DNA from 2 places in the Pelosinus baikalensis genome. Region 2 is predicted to be linked to the other one. Evidence: riboswitches for the same ligand, from Rfam matches in the RefSeq annotation. Region 2 holds a riboswitch; the other holds the start of a gene.
The links. Region 2 has a riboswitch for cobalamin ahead of LMF89_RS01140 (TonB-dependent receptor). Riboswitches for the same ligand answer to the same signal wherever they lie in the genome.
Positions count from the first base shown of each region.

Region 1: linked by a shared signal. The riboswitch ahead of LMF89_RS18560 (methyltransferase) and the one ahead of LMF89_RS01140 (TonB-dependent receptor) in region 2 are both predicted to bind cobalamin.

Region 1 is NZ_JAJHJB010000032.1:10,550-14,481, forward strand. Features, by position in the region: gene LMF89_RS18550 (SDR family oxidoreductase) at 1-653, shown strand, start outside; gene LMF89_RS18555 (ECF transporter S component) at 761-1,270, opposite strand; gene LMF89_RS18560 (methyltransferase) at 1,282-2,298, opposite strand; cobalamin riboswitch at 2,336-2,507, opposite strand; gene LMF89_RS18565 (MarR family winged helix-turn-helix transcriptional regulator) at 2,539-3,084, shown strand; gene LMF89_RS18570 (ATP-dependent DNA helicase) at 3,132-3,932, shown strand, end outside.
Region 2 is NZ_JAJHJB010000001.1:285,337-289,268, reverse strand. Features, by position in the region: gene LMF89_RS01140 (TonB-dependent receptor) at 565-2,802, opposite strand; cobalamin riboswitch at 2,969-3,152, opposite strand; gene LMF89_RS01135 (BglG family transcription antiterminator) at 3,516-3,932, shown strand, end outside.

The DNA of each region.
Region 1 (3,932 bases), on a different contig from region 2:
ATGTACTGGTTAAAGACAGCCTGACAACGGCTCTTGTCAAAATTCATAAGGAATTAGGGCCTTGTGATATCTTGTTGAATGGAGCAGGAGGCAATCATCCCGCAGGGACAACAACGAAAGAATATTTGTACCTTGAGGATGTGGAGAAGCAGGAGAACATTCAAACCTTTTTCGATCTGGAACGGGAGGGGGTAGAGTTCGTCTTTAACCTGAATTTCTTAGGAACCCTGCTGCCCACGCAAGTTTTTACCCGGGATATGGTGGCACGCAAGCAGGGCATTGTCATCAACATTTCTTCCATGAATGCCTATACTCCCTTAACCAAGATCCCTGCCTACAGCGGGGCCAAAGCCGCAGTCAGCAATTTCACCCAATGGCTGGCAGTCCATATGTCGAAGGTGGGCATACGGGTCAATGCCATTGCCCCCGAATTCTTCTTAACAGAGCAAACGAAAGGACTCTTGCAGCGTGAGGATGGTACGTTAACCGAGCGGGCCCAGAAGGTGATTTCTCAAACGCCTATGGGACGGTTTGGTGAACCGCAAGAATTGATTGGAACCTTATTGTGGCTGCTCAGTGAACCCGCTTCCGGGTTTGTCAATGGAGCTGTGATTCCTGTGGATGGCGGATTTTCCGCCTATTCGGGTGTGTAGGAATAGACTGTACAATGTAGAGAGAGTATACCCCTCATGATAAAAGGAAGAAGTCCTGCAGGCAATCACTATGCAGAACTTCTTCTTCATTTGTTATTCTCCAGGATCTACTTATTGATAATATTCGATAATCGTTTTAGCAGGAACGTACAAAGGATTCCTCCAATGATTCCGGTGACTAGCTGCGGCCAGCTCATGAGGGCTTTCAATATAGTAGCCTGCTTCTCTGGAAGAGCAACGATGGAAAAAGCCCATGAGCTTGAGAAATAAAGAATCAGCATTCTGCCGATGGAAGAAAGGGTGATCGCCAGCCAGCGATTGTAAAATAAGGTCATATGGTAAATCAGTACATATGCCATATTGGTGAAAGCCACTGGCAGAATAAAGATGGGTAAGGGTAAGGCTTGCTGAAAGAACGCTACAATGGGAGCGAGAACAGCCATTCCGAGGGCTGCTTTTGGGCCTGTGATTTCCAATGCTATCAGGAGGCATGCGTTGATGGCGCTGCCAACCACAAACATGGATATAAAAGGCGGTACCGGAACAAGGAGTCGAAGAGACTGCAGTACAATCATTAAGGCTAAAAGTAGAGCCATTCGCACAACTTTCTGATGCATGTAAAAATTCTCTACTTGGCTAGCGTATAAAATTCGCCCATTAGATTTTGGATAGCACCATCCAATGGTTTGATTTCCGTTTTCCGAAAACCTGCACTTGTAAGGGCGAGCTCAATGTTCGATCTGGTTTGTAAGATGTCAAGGCCTGCAAGATGACTCGACAGCCAGCCGACAATGGATTCTTTTGGCGATATATAGTCGTCGCTTACTCTATGACTGACCAGATAAAGATAGCCTGAAGGGGTGAGAGCCTGTGCTATTTTCGCGGTCAGCTCTTTTAGATTTGCATTGGCAAAATCTAAGATTCCCGACGCGATAATCAGGTCGTAATTGCCACCGATGGGATCTGTCATAAAGTCACCGCGCATGATGGATAGGCGGTGCTCCAGATGCCCTTCTGCCACACACTCTTCAGGAACATCGGCCACTCCGGGCTGTTCAAAAATGACGCCTGAAGCCAAAGGGAACTGGCGGACAAATTCGATAGCCATCATTCCTGAGCCTCCGCCAAGATCCAAAATCCGAAGGGGGGCAGTGGGCTCTACGAATTGTGCGGCAGCGCGCAAAAATGACTGAACGCGGCCTGTACGGGCCTCTACTGCTGTTAAGCGTGCCAGCTTGCGAAAATCAAATAGCTCTTTGCCTTGATTCTGTTCTTGAATGGCTGGATCGGGTCCGAGGCGAACCAGTTCTTCCACTTGGTCGAGTCCTGTCATCTTGTTCCAGAAGGTCAGATATTCCCCTAAATAGTAAGGGCTGTTTTGACTGAGGAATAACTCTGTTTCTGGTGTATTTCGGAATTGGTGATTGTTTTTTTCGAGTAGACCGATTGCTGCCAGACTGTTCAGAAAGAGTGTAAGGTTTCTTTCATCATATCCGGTCATCGACGCGATTTTTTCTGCCGACGTATCGTGTTTTAGGTAATCAAATACCTTAAGGGAAATGCCAGCGAATAGGAGCTGTGTTTCTCTATATTGCTGCAGCATTCCAAGAAATTTTCTGGGACTATGGGTAGGATATTCCATCATAAACACCTCTTTCAAATTTTGTTTGTATGCCTGGCATACAAATTGGTTAAAAAAAACAGCTTCTACTAAGCCGGGACAAAATGAAATAAAGACTTGCGCTCCAGTGGTACTTTTCGGGTTTGCTCCCCATTACAGTGGCAGGACCGCGCCGGTATTTCACCGGACTTCCCTATTAAGCCCCTGAGGGCACCTATCTCAACAGTATGAGATTCATTCTCATCGTAGCAAATAATAATACGTTTGTCAACGAGATGTTATGATATAGATCATGATCTTTTCTATAATTTGGCAGCGGTAACAGTTGTTATACTTACAGAATTTCGATACAATAAGGTCATGAAGAAAAAATCTTATGCAACGATGAGTAAGTTTATGCGGTTGATTGAAACAATTGCTAACAGCAAAATGAAACAGCTGGATTTTGGTGATGGTATCGTTCTATATCGAGGTGAGATTCACATGATTAGGGCGATCGGCGATCATCCAGGCATGTTTATTTCTGAAATAGCACGATATTTTGGTGTTACCCGGGCAGTTGTTTCGAAAAGTGTTTTGAAGATCGAAAAGAGCGGCTATGTGCGCAAAGTAATAGATCCTTTAGATAAGAAGCGTGTTCAAGTCTACCTGACAGAGCGGGGAGAGGCCGCATATCAGGCTCATAACGCATTTCACTTGGAGAAAGACGATTATATTTTTGCGCATTTGGAGGGCTTGAGCGCAAAAGAATTAGAAGCAGTCAGTGTGTTTTTAGACAAAGCACAGCAGATGATCGATCATCATTTTTGATTAAGAGTTGCCCTCATTCTAAGGGGAACGTCTGGAAGGAGGCCGATATGAAGCAGATTGAACTCATTTCACTGCCATTTCATTCTGAACCGAAACCGCAAAAAAGAGCCAGTGCAAAACCTGCTATTGAAAGGGAAGAACGAGGCAAGGAAGAAATCACCCCACCAAGCATACCACAGGTTGATATTCTCGATCTTCGCAAACATCCTATAACCTATACGGCTCATCAAGAAACAGCCCTCAAGGAAATCGCTTCCTTCTTATGCAGCAGTCAGGAATCGGTATATATCCTTTCCGGTTATGCCGGGACTGGCAAAACGACCATCGCTGAAAACATCGTCAAATATGGACTGGCTCTAGGCAAAGAGTGCATCATTACAGCCCCCACCAACCAAGCCGTCAAGGTACTAAAGGACAAATTCGGCGAAATCAAGGTTCTTTTTAAAACCCTTCACTCCACCTTGTATGGTTCTCCTGATGCTGATACTGGTGAATGGATAGCCAGTGTCAAGTTTAAAGCTTACCATGTCATTCTCGTTGACGAATCCTCCATGATCAGTAAAACCGTCTACGCCGATCTCATCAAGGAGGCCCAGTCTGCCCATGCAAAGGTCATCTTCTTCGGGGACAGCTTCCAACTAGAACCCGTGGGCGATGATCCGGAGATATTGCGCAACCAAAATTTTGAACTCACCGAAGTCAAACGGCAGGGAGCCGGCAGTGAAATTCTGCTTTACGCAACCTGCCTCAGAAATCTAAAGCAAGTCATCATTCCCAATGCGTCCCGAGGAGAAGTACAGATATTAGGAAAGCAAGCTACTGCCAGAGCTTTTCTCCAGTCCGTCATT
Region 2 (3,932 bases):
CGTCTTGCCTTCGGGTGAGACGATTTTAGTATTTACAAACAATTCCAGCAATATTTAATATTTATAATTTACATAATTGCGTTTTTTAATAGAATAAACTTTTTAATTGACAATGATTATTGATTGAAATATATTTACATCAAGAATAATAACTGGTAAAACTAAAGGAGTGATAATTATGACAATATTAAAGAAAATAGGTGCTTTCATTATTGAAGAATTAAAACGACAGGGCGAAATCATGCAGAAAACAGGATTCCATGATTAAATGAATGTATTGATGTATAACAATATGTCTTGAAGCTATGTTTAGGAAGAAACATCCTATGCATGGCTTATTTTTTTGTTAATATTCACTCTTTACTTATAATCTCATAAAACTTTAAATGAGCTGTTTATAACGCGAGAGGAACGCAATGAAAGTTATCAACAACCATTCACATGTTATTAACAGGTTTATCCACAAGAAAGTCGTCTACCTTTTATATGAGTGGACGACGCTGCTAACTGACATCAATTTGATGCCTATCTTATCGTAACTCATCGTACTAACTTTTAAGAACATTAAAATTGATAGCGCACACTTACGCTATACGTTCTTCCAGAGGTTGCTTCACTAGCATAAAATTCCTTGTCAAAAAGGTTTTGGATACTAAATTGTAATGTCGTATTAGGTGTTACTTTATAATTGAAGTAAGTATTCATCACGAAGAAAGCATCCTCTGAGCCGTATTCTCCCGTACTTGTATCAGGGGCTTGCCGTTCGCTGACATATTGTGCGTCTAAAATAGCATTGAATTTGTTTTTATTATACTCAATGCCGGTATGTAACAAATGTTTTGGTATATCAAAGTCGTTTTTTTCCTTGCCGCTAGCATTTGTGATTTTACCATTTTGCCATGCGTAATTAATATAGCCATTCCAATTTGTACTAAATTTATGAGTAAAATCGAATTCTACACCTCTGCGTTTTTCAGTACCTGCATTTTCATATCTTTTAAAATCTACAATGGATGTTCCTGGCAGATAGTGAGATATATAGGCAACTTTATCATCAGTCTTTACATGATATAAAGAAATCCCCAAATTGGTTTTTTCATTTAACGATTTTTTCATACCAATTTCAAAGGTATCAGAGGTTTCAGGGTCTAAATCAGGATTTGCTATGACATCACCCATTCCTCCCCCTCCGTACCGATATACTTGATAAAGGAGTGGTGGATTAAAAGAATGTCCATAGGAAGTATAATAGCTAGTAGATTTATTCGCTTTATATTCAAAAGAAATTTTTGGACTCAATTCATCATAACTGCCATTATCGTGGTTTTTACTCGTTGATGGGTTCAATACTTCACCGGCATCATAGTAATGAGAATAACCGTTATACTTTTTATAATGGTCATAACGGACTCCTAAATACATTGTTACAGGATCAGAAATCTTATATTCATCTTGCACAAATAAAGCAATATTTTTAGCTTTTCCTCCATGTTTCTCATAGAAACTGGTCACTGAATTATGATCTTTCCAGTTAGTCAGATTGTATCTTGTTTGATCAAAAGACTCTTCTTTTCCATTGAAGCCAGCAACAATTGTATGCTTCCCAATATTTTCCCATGCCTTTTGAAAATCAATATTATAGGTTTTGTTTGGATAAAAAGAGTTTGTTCCTTTACCTTCCCAATTAATATTTGTTACCGAAGAAGACGCACTGCTGAATCCATCTTTTTTCGTATCGCTAAATCCAATGTTTAACTGCACTTTATGATCATCATCTTGATAATTTAATGTGTGTAAATCAGTTTCCCTTCTTCCTACGTATCCCAAAAAATTGCCTGCAGTTAACTTCACATAGCTACCATCTTGGGTCTTTACAGTTCCATTAAAAATTGGATTGCCATTTGCATCATAAGCATAGGTGAAAGGATTTTTGTAAGAATAGTCATTTTTGCTTTTCATATACGTATATTTCAACGATTTATTATCATCAAATTTATATTTTAAATGAAAAGACTGGTTTTCATTTTCCCATTCTTTTTCACCACGACCGCCAATAAGGTATGACCCATCAGATATTTTAGGTAAATTTACATTTTTGATCGTACTTGGGTTTACCGTTGTACTTGCGCTGCCGTTAGCGGTTCGATAATAACCGCGATAGCCGTCTGAGGACCTTTTTTCATATCCTGCTCCAACAGATAGTTTGTCATTTAATTTTTGATCAAAATACATACTTTTTTTCCATGTATTATTGCTTCCATAGGAAACAACAGCATCAATACTGGTATCTTTTTCACTATCTTTTGTAGTAATATTTACAACTGCGCCAACCGCGCGTCCTCCATACAAAGATGATGCTGCTCCCCGAGCAATTTCAATACGGGCAATACGCTCTACAGGGATCATCTCCCAGTTCATAACTCCATTCCAACCAGAATTCATCGGCTGTCCATCTAAGAGAACCAGAATATCAGTGCTGCCAAAACCTCTGATACTGATTCCGCCCTGTGCGATTGGACTCATGTAGACACCTGTTTTCATTTGCAATGCTTCCGTGACAGATGTCACATTTTTGGCAGCGATTTCCTCTGCGGTAATCACATCAACACTGGCTGGAACTTCTTTCACATCTTTCATTGTTCTAGTAGCGGTTACAATCATTTGATCCAAAGTGAAAGTAGGAGTCGATGTTTCTTCTTCGGCAGCAAGGGAATTGCCTCCGCCCAGCAGCATCGAACTAGTAAGCAGCATTGTTATTAAAACTTCTTTATTGGCATTTATTAGTTTTGCTTTCTTTTTCACTCAAAGATTTCCTCCTTAGATTTTAATACACACGAATTAGCCCCTCTCTGAAATTCAGAAAGGGGCTATAAAGCATAAAAGATTCCGTTCATATTCGATTCTGACCTTTGCAACAGCCAAAAAAGATTGTTCTCTCTAAATCCCCTCCTCATCGCTCGTGAGTATAACGGTGACTAACAATCAGGCAGTTCTCCTGGCTTTCGGATCTTTGCTTACCCGCGTCTTCCCAAAGCTTGCGCTCCAGTGACATCTTTGCGGATTCACTCCCCGTTACAGTGGCGGGACCGCGCCGGTATTACACCGGTCTTCCCTATTAAGCCCTTGCGGGCACCTGACGTAACGATATTCAATTTTTAGTAAGACAAGCTATACCATCTATTACTTTTATCACTTCTTACTAGGAATTGTCAAGAAAATTCTGTCTGTTTATAGGGGATAATAAAAAATTTCAACTATTTTTGTAATGTCTACTATCCAAATCGCCGCTGGCATTGATAATATCTTTGATAAAAATTACTCTGAATTTATTAGTCGGTCAGGGGCGTTGAGTTTATGAGTAACGACGGCTTGATCCTCCTGCCGCTAAAATTACGTAGTTAGGTATTAAACCTTCTGTATCATAACGGAAGGCATTTAGTATTTTAAAGAAATAATACGTATGTTACTATTAACACGAGATAAGTAGTGCAGATAGTAATAAGGAGGAAGAATAAGTGTCTATATTCAATTTACGACAAAAAGAATTAATCAGACTACTTATTGCAGAAAATGATTTTAAACCAATTAAATATTATTCGGGAGTTCTTAAAGTATCTGATAAAACACTATCCAAAGATATAAATTTTATTGAAAATTATTTGAAAAATAAAAATATTGAGATTACTCGCAAGCCGGGGAGTGGTATACAAATAAAGATTGGTAATCATCAAAAAATCGATTTACTAAATGATATCAATGCAAATTTAGGAGCATTCGATCCATTGTCAATCAAAAATCGCAGAATAGAAACTTTGAAATTGTTGCTTACGAAATCAAATCAAAATACATCCATTCAAAAATTGGCAGATACATACTATGTTAGCAAAGCCTCCATTGCAAATGATTTAAAGTTCATAGGGGATTGGCTGCAA